Regions from separate parts of the Paraburkholderia sp. 22099 genome, predicted to be linked through region 1. Evidence: predicted binding sites of a transcription regulator. Region 1 holds the regulator's gene; the other holds the start of a gene.
The links. The regulator LexA, encoded in region 1, represses DNA repair genes until DNA is damaged. The targets are predictions, from matches to a motif close to ACTGTATNNNNATACAGT.
Positions count from the first base shown of each region.

Region 2: a site for LexA is predicted at 4,745-4,762, ahead of ACTJLC_RS05340 (error-prone DNA polymerase). Genes of this name have one in related genera too.

Region 1 covers NZ_JBQEPU010000001.1:284,810-295,897, forward strand. Annotated here, with positions in the region: gene ACTJLC_RS01215 (sulfate/molybdate ABC transporter ATP-binding protein) at 92-1,150, opposite strand; gene cysW (sulfate ABC transporter permease subunit CysW) at 1,150-2,265, opposite strand; gene cysT (sulfate ABC transporter permease subunit CysT) at 2,262-3,158, opposite strand; gene ACTJLC_RS01230 (sulfate ABC transporter substrate-binding protein) at 3,297-4,337, opposite strand; gene lexA (transcriptional repressor LexA) at 4,670-5,320, shown strand; gene ACTJLC_RS01240 (hypothetical protein) at 5,384-5,728, shown strand; gene ACTJLC_RS01245 (DUF2939 domain-containing protein) at 5,815-6,471, shown strand; gene ACTJLC_RS01250 (universal stress protein) at 6,533-6,997, opposite strand; gene nodI (nodulation factor ABC transporter ATP-binding protein NodI) at 7,274-8,188, shown strand; gene ACTJLC_RS01260 (ABC transporter permease) at 8,237-9,070, shown strand; gene ACTJLC_RS01265 (hypothetical protein) at 9,140-9,562, opposite strand; gene ACTJLC_RS01270 (hypothetical protein) at 9,520-9,939, opposite strand; gene ACTJLC_RS01275 (NADP(H)-dependent aldo-keto reductase) at 10,059-11,088, opposite strand, start outside.
Region 2 covers NZ_JBQEPU010000004.1:9,476-15,321, reverse strand. Annotated here, with positions in the region: gene ACTJLC_RS05350 (SDR family NAD(P)-dependent oxidoreductase) at 1-332, opposite strand, end outside; gene ACTJLC_RS05345 (LysR family transcriptional regulator) at 460-1,350, shown strand; gene ACTJLC_RS05340 (error-prone DNA polymerase) at 1,420-4,569, opposite strand; gene ACTJLC_RS05335 (response regulator transcription factor) at 4,948-5,718, opposite strand.

The DNA of each region.
Region 1 (11,088 bases):
TATGTCTCCGGTTCAGCCAGAGTGAGCTATTTGAGTTCGATCGAAACGCCTGGGGTCGTTGCCCGCTTCACCGCGGGCTTCACGGCGTCATTCACTGCGCCGGAAACACGCGCAATGCGCGCGGCACGGCGGTCACGCCATCGCCGACCGCCAGTTGCAGATCGCGCCACGCTTCGCGATCGAGTTCGGCTTCGAGCAGGTTGCCTTCGCGGCCCGCGAGTTCGACCCGCACCGAGCCGCCCAGCGTCACCACGCGCCGCACGTCGACGACGATGCCTTCGCGATGACCGGCCGCCTGCGGGTACAACTGCAGATCGTGCGGACGCACATAAGCGAAGGCCGGCCCGCTGAATCCCGCGGTGATCGCGACCGGCAGCGCCGCGCCGTCGACCACGAAGCCGCTCGAATCGACGTTGCCGTGCAGGCGGTTCGCCGCGCCGAGAAACTCGTAGACGAACGAGGTTTGCGGATGGTCGTACACGTCCTGCGGACTGCCCACCTGCTCCACGTGCCCGCGATTGAGCACGACGATGCGGTCGGCCACTTCGAGCGCCTCTTCCTGATCGTGCGTGACGAAAATGGTCGAGATATGCAGATCGTCATGCAGACGCCGCAGCCAGCTACGCAATTCCTTGCGCACCTTCGCATCGAGCGCGCCGAACGGTTCGTCGAGCAGCAGCACCTTCGGCTCGACGGCCAACGCGCGCGCCAGCGCGATCCGCTGCCGCTGGCCGCCCGACAGCTCCGACGGATACCGTTGCGCGAGCCAGTCGAGTTGCACGAGCTTCAGCAGTTCGTGCACCTTCTCGCGAATCACCGCTTCCGAGGGACGCTCCTTGCGCGGTTTCACGCGCAGACCGAACGCGACGTTCTCGAACACCGTCATGTGACGGAACAGCGCGTAATGCTGGAACACGAAGCCGACTTCGCGTTCGCGCGCGCCGACCGTCGCGACGTCCTGGCCTTGCAGCATCACCTGGCCGCCGTCCGCGTATTCGAGCCCGGCGATCACCCGCAACAAGGTCGTCTTGCCGCAACCCGAGGGCCCGAGCAGCGCAACCAGTTCGCCCGGCGGGAAATCGAGCGAGACGTTATCGAGCGCGACGAAATCGCCGAAGCGCTTCTGCAGGTTACGAACGGTGATACCCATTACAGCTCTCCTTGCTTGAGCGGGTGTGGCTGCGATGCATTGACGGATTGCGAGGTGGTCTGTGAAGCGGTCCGCGAGCCAGGCTCAGCACCAGGCTGTGAACCAGGCTGTGGACCAGGCTGTGAAGCAGGCTGTGAAGCCGGCGCCGGCGTGACGGGCCCCGCATACGCGGGCACGTCGCGCGCCGCCGACAGTTCCGCCGACATATGCCGCTCGGCGAGCAGCTTGAGCGCCAGCGTGACGAGCGCGAGCAACGCGAGCACCGACGCCACCGCGAACGCCGCCGAGAAGTTGTATTCGTTGTAGAGAATTTCGACGTGCAGCGGCATCGTATCGGTCTGGCCGCGAATATGGCCCGACACCACCGACACCGCGCCGAACTCGCCCATCGCCCGCGCGTTGCACAGGATCACGCCGTACAGCAGACCCCATTTGACGTTCGGCAGCGTGACGCGGCGGAAAATCTGCCAGCCCGAGGCGCCGAGCACGTGAGCGGCTTCTTCCTCGTCGTTGCCTTGCGCCTGCATCAGCGGAATCAGTTCGCGCGCGACGAACGGGAACGTGACGAAGATCGTCGCCAGCACGATGCCCGGCACCGCGAAGATGATCTGCACGTCATGGGCTTGCAGCCACGGGCCGAACCAGCCTTGCGCGCCGAACAGCAGCACGTAGATCAAGCCCGAGATCACCGGCGAAACCGAGAACGGCAGATCGATCAGCGTGGTCAACAGCGCCTTGCCGCGGAATTCGAACTTGGCGATGCACCAGGAAGCCGCGAGACCGAACACGAGGTTCAGCGGCACGGCAATCGCCGCGGTGATCACGGTGAGCTTGATCGCCGACAGCGCATCGGGATCGGCGAGCGATTCCAGATAGAAGCCGAGCCCCTTGTTCAACGCCTGATAGAACACGGCGACGAGCGGCACGACGAGAAACAGCGCGAGAAACAGCAGTGCGACGCCGGTCAGGATCCAGCGCACCACCGGCGGTTCGGTCACCGGATCGGGCCGGCGCGCGACGTTGAGCGGCGCGCGCGGCGCGACGGCGACGGCGGCCCGATCCGTCCCATCCGCGCGCTTCACACGATGCGCGCCGTCGGCGGAATGGCGGCTCATCGCACACCTCCGCCGATCGCCGCGACGCTTGCCGAGGCCGGCGCCGGGCCCGCGCCGCCGCGCCCGGTGCGGCGCTGCAAGTACCACTGCAAGGTATTGATGAACAGCAGCATCAGGAAGGACACGACCAGCATCACCACGGCCAATGCCGTGGCGCCCGCGTAGTCGTATTGCTCGAGCTTGGTGATGATCAGCAGCGAGGTGATTTCAGACTTCATCGGCACATTGCCGGCGATGAAAATCACCGAGCCGTATTCGCCGAGCGCACGCGCGAACGCCAGCGCGAAGCCCGTCAGCAAGGCCGGAAACACCGACGGCAACACCACGCGGCGAAACGTCAGCCAGCGCGACGCGCCGAGGCACGCGGCCGCCTCTTCCTGTTCGCGCTCGAACTCCTCGAGCACCGGCTGCACGGTCCGCACGACGAACGGCAAACCGATGAACGTCAGCGCAACCAGCACACCCGCCGGCGTGAATGCGATCTTGATGCCGAGCGGTTCGAGAAACTGCCCGATCCAGCCGTTGCCCGCGTACACGGCCGCGAGCGAAATGCCGGCCACGGAGGTCGGCAAAGCGAACGGCAGATCGACCACCGCATCGACGATGCGCTTGAACGGAAACGTGTAGCGCACCAGCACCCACGCCACCAGAAAGCCGAACACCGCGTTGATCAGCGCGCCGCCCAACGCCGAGAAGAACGTCAGGCGATACGACGCGAGCACGCGCGGCGAACTCACCGCGCGCACGAACTGCGCCCAGTCGAGCGTCGCGGTCTTGAGGAAGGTTGCGGCAAGCGGAATCAGCACCACGAGGCTCAGATAAGCCACCGTGATGCCGAGTGTCAGGCCAAAACCGGGCAAGGCGCTCGGTTTTCGGAAGGTCAACGTCGTCATGCTCAATGCTCTTTCAGGATTCACGCCTGCGTGTTCTGGCCGCCGGGCCCTGGCTGGCCAAAGCGCGCCACTGGGGCGCGCCCGGATTGGACGCGTTGCCGCGTCGCTCGGTCGATGCCGTTGCCGGCACCGGCGGTCTTACTGCGGCTGATAGATCGAATCGAATACGCCGCCGTCCGCGAAGTGCGTTTTCTGCGCGTTCGTCCAGCCGCCGAACGAGTCGTCCACCGTGTACAGCTTCAGCTTCGGAAACTTCGAGGTCAACTCCGCCGGCACCTTGTTCGAACGCGGCCGGTAGAAGTTCTTCGCGGCGATCTCCTGGCCCTGCTCGCTGTACAGGAAGTTCAGATACGCCTCGGCCAGCTTGCGCGTGCCGCGCTTGTCGACGACCTTGTCGACCACGGCAACCGGCGGCTCGGCCAGGATGCTCACGGACGGCACGACGATTTCGAACTTGTCCGTGCCGAACTCCTTCAGCGACAGGAACGCTTCGTTTTCCCACGCGATCAGCACGTCGCCGATGCCGCGTTGCACGAAGCTGGTGGTCGCGCCGCGCGCGCCCGAATCGAGCACGCCGGCATTCTTATAGAGCTTGCCGACGAACTCCTTCGCCTTCTGGTCGTTGCCGCCCGGCTGATGCGCGGCATACGACCACGCCGCGAGGTAGTTCCAGCGCGCGCCGCCCGAGGTTTTCGGGTTCGGCGTGACGATCGACACGCCCGGTTTGATCAGATCGTCCCAGTCCTTGATGTGCTTCGGGTTGCCCTTGCGCACCAGAAACACGATCGTCGACGTGTACGGCGATGCGTTGTCGGGCAGACGCTTTTGCCAGCCCTTGTCGAGCAGGCCCTTGTTAGCGAGGGCGTCGATGTCGTAGGCGAGCGCGAGGGTCACGACGTCCGCCTGCAGGCCGTCGAGCACGGAGCGCGCCTGCGCGCCCGAGCCGCCGTGCGACTGCTTGAAGGTGATCGTTTCGCCGGTTTTTGCCTTCCACTCCTTGCCGAACGCCTGGTTGACGTCCTGGTAGAGCTCGCGCGTCGGGTCGTAGGACACGTTCAGCAGCGTCGTGTCGGCGGCGTGCGCCTGCCCCGCGACGCCGAGCGCGGCTGCCGCGCCGAAGGCGAGCGCCGCGATCAGTTTCTTCGTCTTGCCTGCCAGCCCCGTGTGTCGATGGTTCATGCCAACTTTCTCCGCGTTGTGGTCCGTTGAAACGGCGTGTGATGTTGTTTTGCGTCGTCTGCGTGCGGCCACGTGTGCGTGGCGCCAACTGGAGGCCAGTCTATCGAAGGGCTTTCATCATTAAAAATAATGTTTCTTCATTCTTTAATACGCAAAAGTGGTAATGACAGCCAGATAAGGCGTTGCAGCACGAAAACGGGTGTTGGAGCGTCCGGTTTGGACGTTTCCACGACCCCACTTCGTCGCCTGCCCGCACGAACTTAAAGTAAAGCTTGAATTGCGCCGGATACTGTATAAAAATACAGCCACCTGTTCATACATACAGTGGCGCCATGACAAAACTCACCGCACGACAGCAGCAGGTTTTCGATCTGATCCGCCGGGCCATCGAACGCACCGGCTTTCCGCCCACCCGCGCGGAGATCGCCGCGGAACTGGGCTTCAGCTCGGCCAACTCGGCAGAAGAACATCTGCGCGCGCTCGCTCGCAAGGGTGTCATCGAGCTGGCGGCCGGCGCATCGCGCGGCATACGCCTTCTCACCAGCCCCGAAGACTCGCCGCACCAGTTCACGCTGCCGCACGCGAGCATCATGCAACTGTCGTTGCCGCTGATCGGCCGGGTCGCCGCGGGTAGCCCGATACTCGCGCAGGAACATATCTCGCAGCATTACGCATGCGACCCGGCGCTCTTCTCGAGCAAGCCCGATTACCTGCTGAAAGTGCGCGGGCTGTCCATGCGCGACGCCGGCATCTTCGACGGCGACCTGCTCGCGGTGCAAAAACGCAGCGAGGCGAAAGACGGCCAGATCATCATCGCCCGGCTCGGCGACGACGTCACGGTCAAGCGCCTGAAGCGCCGGCCGAACGGTATCGAGCTGATCGCCGAGAATCCCGATTACGACAACATCTTCGTTGAAACCGGCAGCGCGGATTTCGCGCTGGAGGGTATCGCCGTGGGGCTGATCCGCCCCGGAGAGTTTTAACCCGCCCGCTCGCCGGTTCGCCGGATCGCAGCCGCCCCAACGTTGAATCGCCTGGAGAGACTCATGGAACGCCTTGCCCGCCTGCTGCCCTTTCGCCAGTTCGGTCGTCTGCGCCGTCTGCGCAAGCTGGTGCCCTGCTCAGTGAGCGGAGCGCCCGCGGTCAGCACGCCATCGCTGTTCGACTCGCCCGACGGGGTATCGAGCTTGCCGTCGTCGTTGCCCGCCTTTGCCCGCGTGTCGTTGAATGCCGGGTTGAATATGGCGGAGCCGGAGCGGCGCGCACCGGTTCGGGTTTATCACGGGCCGTCGCGGCTCATCATGGTCGGCACCATGGAGGCCGTATGCCGCATGATCGATCGTTGCATCGCCGACGAGGCCAACGTGCACGGCGCGGTATTCGAGTCCTGATCGGCTTTCAATATTGTTGTCGCGTGGGATCGTTTTTGCGTGGCCGCGGTCCACGTTAGATCAAACGTGATGGAGAGTCCCACCCGATGGCAGTTTCGACACGCAAGAACCACGGCGCCAGCCGGCCGCTGATCGTCACTCTGGTTGTGATCGTGTTGATCGCCGCGCTGGGGTTCGTCTACGCGTCGCCGTATATCGCGCTGAATAATCTCAAGCGCGCGGCGGACGCGCGCGACGCGCAAACCGTCAATCAGTACGTCGACTTTCCCGCATTGCGCGAAAGCCTGAAGCAGCAGGTCACAGGCTTGCTGACACGCCGGCTCGACGCGCAGGGCAACGGCAATCCATTAGCCGCGATCGGCGCGATGATCGGCGTGGCATTGATCGGGCCGCTGGTAGACGCTTATGCGACGCCGGACGGCGTGGCGGCATTGCTGAACGGCATGCCGCCGCGCGGCAATCCTGGCGAGCGGCCGCCTGCTCCGCCCGCGGCCAACAATCCGCCCGCAACACCCGCGCCGGCGCCCGTGCCTGCATCGCCCACCGCGGGAGGCTCAGCCAACAGCGCGGCAAACAATAACGCCGCGCCGCCGCAGCCGCCGGAAACCACGGCGAGCTATCGCGGCCTCAACCAGTTCGCCGTTACTTACCGGCATGGCGCCGGCGACGCACGTTATTCGGCGATCTTCCAGCGCGAAGGCTTGCTCACATGGAAGCTGAGCGCCGTCAATTTAAACGAGTGATTGTCTGGTCGCGTGAACGGAGCTGGAAGAGCAACCGTTTTCCTGCCAGGCTTCCTGCGCATCAAGCCGCCGCTTGCTGCTGCTCCTGCGCGGAAGAACACGCCACCAGGATGCTGCACGATACGCGGTCGAGCAACGGCGTATTGCCCGCGCCCATCCACCATCGCGACAAACCGGTGCGGCAACGGTGGCCGACCACCACGAGGTCCACGTTCAAGTCGTTGGCGAGATTCGCGATCTCGTCAATTGGATGGCCAAACGCAAAGTGCCCTTGCGCGGTCACGCCACGCTCGGTGAGCCAGTCCACCCCTTCCTGCAGAATGTCGCGGGCGGTCTTCTCGAAACTGCCGCAGGCCACATCGGTCAGCAGGCCCGCGCTTTGCGCAATGCTCGAACGCATGTCGACCACGGACAGCAGATGCGTTTCCGCCTTCAGATCCAACGCCAGGTCGGCGCCGCAACGCAACGCCTTGCGGCCTTCGCGCGAGCCGTCGTAGCACAGCAGGATTTTCTTGTAGCTCGCCATGATTTTCTCCCTAGCCGCGAAAAGCGCGGTCTTCATGAATCATGGTGCGCCGCAATTCAGCTTGCAAGGGATGGAAAACGCTAGGTGTGCACTGATCGGGAGCGTGCGGGGTTTTGATCGGGATCGAGGCTGTCTTGCGAGGTTTGCGGCAGTGCAAGAAACACGCTCGGAACGGCTGCGGGCTCGCCGACGGCAACTCGCCGATGCCCTAGAATAGACGGCCTTCCCGGCCATTAGCATCATCGGCGAGTTTTTCCCAGAACCTCCATCGATCCCATGCCTGAAGCCCCCATTGAATTCCAGCAGGTCAAGAAAAGCTACGGCGACAAAACAGTCGTCGACGGGCTCTCGTTTCACGTCGATGCCGGCGAATGCTTCGGCTTGCTCGGCCCCAACGGCGCGGGCAAGACCACCACGCTGCGCATGCTGCTCGGCATCGCCGCACCCGATGCCGGCGTGATCCGCCTGTGCGGCGAGCCGATTCCGCGCCGCGCGCGGATGGCGCGGGCGCGCGTCGGCGTGGTGCCGCAGTTCGACAATCTCGATCCCGACTTCACGGTGCGCGAGAACCTGCTGGTGTTCGGCCGTTACTTCGGGCTGAGCGCCGCGCAATGCCGCGCGATGGTGCCGTCGCTGCTCGAATTCGCGCGCCTCGAAAGCAAGGCGGATGCGCGCGTGAGCGAGCTATCGGGCGGCATGAAGCGGCGCCTGACGCTCGCCCGGGCGCTCGTCAACGATCCCGACGTGCTGATCATGGACGAGCCGACCACCGGCCTCGATCCCCAGGCGCGGCATCTGATCTGGGAGCGGCTGCGCTCGTTGCTCGCGCGCGGCAAGACGATCCTGCTGACCACGCATTTCATGGAAGAAGCCGAACGGCTTTGCAACCGGCTGTGCGTGATCGAGGAAGGACGCAAGATCGCCGAGGGCGCGCCGAGCACGTTGATCGCCTCGGAGATCGGCTGCGACGTGATCGAGATCTTCGGTCCCGACCCGGTCGCGTTGCGCGACGAACTGGCGCCGCTTGTCGAGCGAACCGAGATCAGCGGTGAGACGCTCTTCTGCTATGTGAACGACGCGCAGCCGGTGCATGCGCGGCTCAAGCAACGCGCCGACCTGCGCTATCTGCATCGTCCGGCGAATCTGGAAGATGTGTTCCTGCGGCTCACCGGCCGCGAGATGCAGGACTGACGCCGGCCGCATCCGTTACAGCTACAACGACACTGCACGAGACACGCAATGGACGCACGCACTTACGAAACACACGGCAACGGCGACGCACCGTCGAGGCAGGAACCGTTCGCCGCGTTGCCCGCGAACGCCGTGAACTGGATTGCGGTGTGGCGCCGCAACTATCTGGTGTGGAGGAAGCTCGCGATCGCCTCGATGTTCGGCAATCTCGCCGATCCGATGATCTATCTGTTCGGGCTCGGCTTCGGGCTCGGCCTGATGGTCGGACACGTCGACGGCGTGTCGTACATCGCGTTTCTGGCGGCCGGCACGGTCGCGTCGAGCGTGATGATGTCCGCGAGTTTCGAGTCGATGTACTCGGGCTTCTCGCGCATGCACGTGCAGCGCACCTGGGAGGCGATCATGCACACGCCGCTCACGCTCGGCGACATCGTGCTCGGTGAAGTGATCTGGGCGGGCAGTAAGTCGGTGCTGTCGGGCACGGCGATCATGCTGGTGGCCGGCGCGCTCGGCTACGCGAACTTCCCGTCGATGCTGCTGGCGTTGCCCGTCATCGTGCTGACCGGGCTCGCGTTCGCCAGTATCGCGATGGTGGTGACGGCACTCGCGCCATCGTATGACTTCTTTATGTTTTATCAGACGCTGGTGTTGACGCCGATGCTGTTGCTCTCCGGCGTGTTCTTCCCGGCTTCGCAACTGCCCGCCGCCGCGCGTGCCGCGACCCAGGTGTTGCCTCTCGCGCACGCCGTCGATCTGATTCGCCCGGCGATGCTCGGGCGGCCCGTCGAGGACGCGGTTTTGCATGTCGCGGTGCTGGCGGTGTATGCGGTGGGTGGGTTCGTCGTCTCGGCGGTGCTGTTCCGGCGCCGGATGATGAAGTAACGCGAGGTTATATCGAACACGGCGGCGGCAGGCAGCGCGCACGCGTCGCCCGCCGTGAATGGACCGGTGTCAGTCCTCGTCGTCCGTCCACGGAATATCCACGTCGGAGATGAACGCGACCGTTGCGAACGGTCCGCCATCCTGGCGGCCGATCTTGCCGTCGGCGCGCTGCCATTCAACGCGAAACACCGTGCCTGGGTCGTCGGCGATCAGCCTGACCGTGCGAAGCTCATCGGGATCCGCCTCTTCGACAGGACCGTCGAGCGAGATCAGCAATTCCTGCGGCCATAGTCCGTCGGCGGGATCATAAATCTTGTCGCCGTCGGGTATCAGCGTGAACGCCTCCACGCCGATCGTCGCGGAAGCGTCGACGATCATCTTGGCCAATGCACGCAGCAATGCGGTCGCGCGCGCCGAGTTCGCCTGACGAATTGCAAGGTCCCCGCGCGTCAGCGCCTGCTCGAGTTTTGGGTTTGTTTTTTGTTGCGCCATTCGATGTCCTGAGTCCTATCGCTCTGTTGTAGGCGGCACGCTGCATTGATCCGCCGCCGCTCGCCGTTTTTCGGGCTGAATCCTACCATTGGCGTGCATCCCGGCATGGCGATCCGCGCGGCCCGGTCCGACAGCCCGCCCCGTCCACCACAGTTTAGGTCGTGATTCGTGTTCCGGCTTGGGAGATTTGGTTTTGAAGCGCCGGTCGAGCGCGGCGCTTGCAGCAATTCCGACGGTTTGCCGCGTGCTTCGCATTGTTTGAAACGGTGCTGGCGAGGCTTGATTGCCGCCGTCCGTCCGAAGCTGTATGCGGTGGCTCGCGAAGCGAAAGATTCGCCGAACGCGATGGCGATGAAGCAAGGCGCAACCAACTTCACGCAACCCCACGCCAGGTCACCATCCCGGCAACGAAGCCGGGGCACGTTCAGACGACGTTCCGACGACGTTCAGCGCGTCGCTCGAATCGATCACGAGGCAACGCGCCCAGGCCGCTCCATCAAGGCGCCGGGTTCGGCTGCAACTCATGCAGCGCATCGATTTCCGCAAGCGCCTCAACCGGAAGCTCGACGTCCGCGCTCGCGATGTTTTCCCTCAACTGATCGAGCGACGTGGCGCCGATCAGATTACTGGTCAAAAACGGCCGGCTGTTGACGAACGCGAGCGCGAATTGCGCGGGCGACAAGCCGTGACGTTTCGCCAGTTCCACATAACGCGTGGTCGCCTGGATCGATTGCGGCTTGCTGTAGCGTTGAAAGCGCTCGAACAGCGAGATGCGGGCGCCCGCCGGCCGCGCGCCGCCTTCATACTTGCCCGACAGCCAGCCGAAGGCCAGCGGCGAATACGCGAGCAAGCCGATGTTGTCGCGATGCGCGTATTCCGAGAGCCCCACCTCGTAGGTGCGATTGAGCAGGCTGTACGGATTCTGGATGCTGACGATACGCGGCAAGCCGAGCTTTTCGGCCGCGCGCAGAAACTGCGCGACGCCCCACGGCGTTTCGTTCGACACGCCGATGTGCCGCACCTTGCCCGCCTTCACGAACTCGGCGAGCACCGACAACGTCTCTTCGATCGGCACCGTGTACGCGTCGTCGACCCAAGGGTACGCCGTGCGGCCGAACGTCATCGTGCTGCGATCCGGCCAGTGCAACTGATACAGATCGACGTAATCCGTTTGCAAGCGCGTGAGGCTGTCGTTGAGCGCTTCCGTCAGATTCTTACGGTCGAACTGATTGCCCTCGCCGCGAATATGTCGCGGGTTGTGCGGTTGACGCGCGGGGCCGGCGATCTTGGTGGCGAGCACGATCTTCTCGCGCGCGCCGCGATGCCGCGCGAGCCACGTGCCGATGAAGCGCTCCGTCGAGCCTTGCGTTTCGGCGCGCGGCGGCACCGGGTACATTTCAGCGGTGTCGATCAGGTTGACGCCGTGGTCGAGCGCATAGTCGATCTGCGCATGCGCTTCCTGCTCGGTGTTCTGCTCGCCCCATGTCATGGTGCCGAGGCCGATCAGGCTGACCTGCACGTCGGAG
Region 2 (5,846 bases), on a different contig from region 1:
ATGAGGTTGAAGGCCTTGTCGAAATGCTCGGGCGTGAGGGTGTCGATCGAAGCCTGCTCCGTAAAGCCCGCGTTCGACACGACGATGTCGACGACACCTTTTACTTCCCTGACTGTTGCAGCGACGCGGTCGAGATCATCGAGGTTCGCCGCGTCAGCCTGGATAGCGGTGACGTTGCGGCCGATCAGTCGGGCGGCTTCGTCGAGCTGCGCCTGCCGGCGACCAAAGATAAAGACATGCGCGCCTTCGGCGACCAGGCGTTGGGCGATCGCCAAACCGATACCGGTCGTTGCGCCGCTAATGACGGCGGTCTTGCCTGCGAGAGTGGACATCGAAACCTTCTATCTGTTCGTGAATGACAGAACGATGGTAATTGCGGCCGGCGGGAATGATAATGCGGAGATTTTTCATAAGATCTATTCTCTCGGGGAATAGCTGGAGTGCTCGGAGGCGACGGCAATGGATCGGTTTCACGAATTGAACGCCTTCATCGCCGTGGCCGAGGCGGGTGGCTTTTCGGCTGCGGCGCGTAGAACGGGAGAATCGCAATCCGCCATCAGCAAGGCCATCGGGACGCTGGAGAAGCGCCTTGGCGTGCTGTTGTTCAACCGGAGCACGCGCAACGTGACCCTCACGGATCAGGGGCAGCGGTACTACGATCGGACCAGGCCGCTTGTCGATGAGATGGATGAAGCCGACAGCGAACTGACGAGCAGCACGCTCGATGTCTCCGGTTTGATCAGGATCGCCGTAGCGTCCACGTTCGGTCTCCTTCACGTCTTGCCGCTCATCCCTGAGTTGTTGTCGCTCAATCCCGGCCTTCAGGTCGATCTTGTTCTTTCGGACCTCGTGCGCGACATGGTGGAAGACCGGATCGATCTCGCGATCCGGGTAGGCCCCGTCAACGATCCTGACGCGGTCGTCAGGCGCGTGGCGAGTACGCCGCTTGTGTGCGTCGGATCGCGTCGCTACTTCGAGCAACACGGCATACCGAGGACACCCGCCGAGCTCGTCGACCACAACTGCCTTTTATATGCCGGTCTGACGGAGTCGGCGAACTGGCCGTTCGTTGGGCCGGACGGTCCATTCAGCGTGGCGGTTCGCGGCAATCTTTCGTCTAACAGCGTCGAAACGATTCGGGCGGGTGTGCTGGACGGCGTTGGAATCGGCCTCTTTGCCCGAGTGTCGCTTGCCGACGAACTCCGGCATCCGGACGTGATCGCCGTTCTCGAGGACTTTATAGGCGACGTGAGAGACATCAGCGTCATCTGGCCAAGGCGTCGGTTTGTACCGGCACGCGTGCGCCGCGTGACGGACTTTTTTGCCGCGGCCCTCCCGCAGCGCGTTTAGCCAAACGGAATCCTCGGCGCATCACGCGTCGCTGCGAGACGCACTTCGTGACGCTTCAACGTGAATGACTCAACAAAAATTCCTGCTCGCCGTCACCAGCCCGCCCAGCAGATGCGACATATCGACAAGACGATGCGCCACCAGATGGCGCACCTCGCCTTCGCACTGCCACACCCCGAGCACGCCGAGTAACGACGCGCCAAGCACCTCCCGGCGCTGCTGTTCGAGCACCTTGGGCCAGATGATGACGTTCACATTGCCGGTCTCGTCCTCGATGGTGATGAAGATGACGCCCTTCGCGGTATCGGGCCGTTGGCGCACCGTAACAATGCCGCAGCCGCGCGCGAGGCGGCCGTTGCGGTAGGTCTGCAACGTGGATGCCGGCATCCATTTGCCGGCCAGCAAATGTCGGCGCAGTAGCGCGAGGGGATGCCGGCCCAGTGTCAGTCCCATCGACCGGTAGTCGCCGACGATATCGTCCGCCTCGGACGGCGCGCCCAGTTCAGGCGTTTCGTCTTCGACTTTCGCGATCGAGAGCATGTCCTTGTCAGGTATGGACGCGACCGACTGCCACAGCGCCTCGCGCCGGTTGCCGGCAAGCGAGGACAGGGCGTTGGCCGCGGCCAGCACCTGCAGGTCGCGACGGTCCAGTTGCGCGCGCCGCGCGAGGTCGGACACGGCCGTGAATCGACGCACGGCTCGCGCATTCTCGATACGTTCGGCGGTGCCGTCGCGCATGCCTCGAAGCAGCGACAAACCCAGTCTGACAGCAGGCCGCGCCGCACCGTCGATCTGTTCGAGCGACGAATCCCAGCCGCTTATCGTGACATCCACCGGCAGCACCTGAACGCCGTGGCGCTTCGCATCCTGAACGAGTTGCGACGGCGAATAGAAGCCCATCGGCTGGCTGTTGAGCATTGCGGCGAGAAACGCTTCCGGCTCATGACACTTCAGCCAACTGCTTGTGTACACGAGCAGCGCGAAGCTGGCCGCATGACTTTCCGGAAAGCCATACTCGCCGAAACCGAGAATCTGCTGAAAGATGCCGTCCGCGAATGCCCTGTCGTACCCACGTTCGAGCATGCCGTTGACGATGCGGTCGTAGTATTTCTGAAGGCCGCCTTTGCGCTTCCATGCCGCCATTGCTCTTCGCAACTGGTCCGCTTCGCCGGCCGAGAAGCCCGCCGCCAGGATGGCGACCTGCATGACCTGCTCCTGGAAAATCGGCACGCCAAGCGTGCGGCCCAATGCGGCTTTCAGCGCCTCGCTGGGGTAAGTCTCCGGCTCGAATCCCTGCCGGCGTTGCAGGTACGGATGGACGGCGCCGCCCTGAATCGGTCCGGGGCGGACGATGGCGACCTCGATAACGAGGTCGTAGAAGATGCGTGGTTTCAGCCGTGGCAGCATCGACATCTGCGCGCGCGATTCGATCTGGAACACGCCCACGGTGTCCGCGCGCGAAATCATCTCGTAGGTCGCGGCGTCTTCCGCCGGAATGTCCTGCATCTCGAAGCGCTCGCCGCGCTGCGCCGACACGAGGTCCAGGGCGCGGCGGATAGCGGACAGCATGCCGAGCGCGAGCACGTCGATCTTGAGCAGCCCCAGCGACTCCAGGTCGTCCTTGTCCCACTGGATAACGCTGCGCTCCGGCATGGCGGCGTTTTCAACAGGCACGAGGCGCGTGAGTTTTCCCCTGCTGATGACAAAGCCGCCCGAGTGCTGCGACAGGTGCCGGGGAAAGCCATACAGTTGCGCGGCCAGCGACGCCCACGCCTGGATGATGGGCGTCTGCGAATTCAGCCCCGATTCCTCGAAGCGCTTGAGCAGGTCCGCGCTGTTATCGAACCAGTGATGCGACTTCGCCACCGCATCGACTATCTGCATGTCGACACCGAGCGCCTTGCCGGTTTCGCGCAGCACGCCGCGCGCACGATAGGTGGAGACGGCCGCGGCAATCGCTGCACGGTCGCGGCCGTATTTGCAGTAGATGTACTGGATCACCTCTTCACGCCGCTGGTGTTCGAAGTCGACGTCGATGTCGGGCGGCTCGCCGCGCTCCCTGGAGATGAAACGCTCGAACAGCATGTTGCCGCGCGCAGGGTCGACCTCCGTAATACCCAGGCAATAGCAGACCGCCGAATTGGCGGCCGAGCCGCGGCCTTGACAGAGAATGTGCTGGCTGCGCGCAAACCGCACGATGTCGTAAACGGTGAGAAAGTACGGCTCGTATTGCAGGTCCGCAATCAGTTCGAGTTCGTGTTCGATCTGCGTCTGAACGTTGCACGGAATGCCTGACGGGAAGCGTCGCTGCGCGCCGATGTACGTCTCCTGCCGCAGATAAGTCGCCGGCGTGAAGCCTTTCGGCACCAGTTCATCGGGATACTCGTACCGGAGTTCATCCAGCGAGAACGTGCAGTGCGCGAGGATGTTCGTGGTCTCGCGAAGCGCGTATTCCGGATAGAGGTTCGCGAGCCGCAGCCGCGAGCGAAGATGCTGCTCCGCGTTCGGCGCGAGGTCGTAGCCGCATTCATGCACCGGCCTGCCGACGCGGATGGCCGTCAACGTGTCCTGCAACGGTTTGCGCGAGCGCACGTGCATCACCACGTGGCCGAGCGCGACGACCGGTATGCCATGCCTCTCAGCGGTGTATTCGACGGCGCCGCGATGGATGTCGTCCATTGCCCGCTGATGCAGCACGAGGCCGCACCACGCGCGCGCGGGAAACGTGTCGTCGAGCCATTCGAGTTGCGCTTCGAGCGTTTCTTCTTTTGCCGGAAATTCGGGCACCAGGATCGCCAGGCAATCGGGCATGCCGCGCAAATGCGCGTAGTCGCGATCGGGGCGCGACAGATCGTGCGGCGTCAGACGATATTCGCCCTTCGGCGCGCGCGTGCGCGCGAGCGTAATCAATTCGGACAGGTTGCCGTAGCCCTCGCGATTCTGCGCGAGCAGGATCAAACCGAACGCCGGTGATCCGTCGGCATTGCGCAGTTGAAAATACGAACCGATGATGAGCGGCAACCCGATTTCCTTCGCCGCGACGTGCGCGCGCACGACGCCCGCAAGCGAGCATTCATCGGTGACGGCGAGCCCCGCATAACCGAGTTGCGACGCGCGTGCGGCGAGTTCTTCCGCATGCGAGGCGCCGTGCAGGAACGTGAAGTTCGAAAAGCAGAACAGCTCGGCGTAGGCCGGTAGCGCGGTGAAAGTCGTGTCCATTGCGCGTCATCCGGACAGGCCGTGCGGGAACCCGCGCTGCTCTTTTTGAGCAGCGCGGTTACGGTGGAGAGCCGGTGCCGATAGTGCGCTGTTCACGCGGGCAAGCCGGGTTGCGTGCCAGAGCGATAGGTGGATATCGGCGGTAGGGAGGGTGACAGACGACATGAGCGTGAACACTGTATATGCATACAGTATCATACGCCTGAATTTGCACCTGCACGAGATTGCGATGAGATGGCAGTTTCCTGCGCAATCCAACCTACGTCATACGAAAGGAGGGCGCCTACTCTTCAAGCGCTCACGTATAGGGTCACGCTACGGCATTGCGAGCAATTGATTCGTCCGCCTGGTTCTCTCCACATCGCGACAGAACCAGGTTTATGCGGCGGCGACTTCCGCAAGATGTTCTCCGTTAGCGCGCGTTCCGCATTGGCCGCTATGAACCGACGATCGTTGCGCACCCTCCGCGGCCGCCTGAAGACAATACCCATAGCGGTAGATCGAAATAAGCACATATCCGTTCTCCGCACGCAGATGCAGTTTCGTCCGCACCGAGGAAACGTGTGTATCGAGCGTGCGGGAGGGCACGTCTGCCGAATGTCGCCACACGCTCTCGATGAGACTGGCACGAGAAAGCGGCCGGCCGAGATTCTGAAATAGCAGCAAGGCGACCCGGAATTCCTTCTGTGAAAGAGCGATGCGCTCGCCCCGCCAGGATACGCGGCCTTCCTGGAGATCGAAGCGATATTCGCCGAACTGCTGCTGCCTGGCGACGGCCGATGCGCGCTGACCGCAGCGGCGTAGCAGCGTGGTGATTCGGGCGAGGAGAATCGGAGCGGCGATGGGTTGAACGAGAAAGTCGTCGGCGCCGGCGTTCAGCGCGTCGACGACATCACGCTCGCGCAAATGACATGAGATAACCAGTATCGGGAGCTCCGTGTCGCAATGATGGCGAATGCCTGCGAGCATGGCGACCACTTCTATATCAGCGTCCCAACGGAAGATCGCAAGATCAAAAGTCCCGTGCTGCAAAGCGTGAAGCAGCGATCTCACTTCCGAAAAGGTTTGACAGCTATAACCGGCTGACATGAGCGTGTCGGTTACGAAACGCAATTCGGCCGGATCATTATTAAAAATGGCGATGTGCATGAGCGATGGTTCCTCGACAGACCGGGACGTATATCGACATCCAATGCCAATCGTTAGCCTGGACGGTTCTTATTTAAGTTCTCAGTAAACGTTGCCGCGATGATGATGCGGCCACCCAACCTGGTACG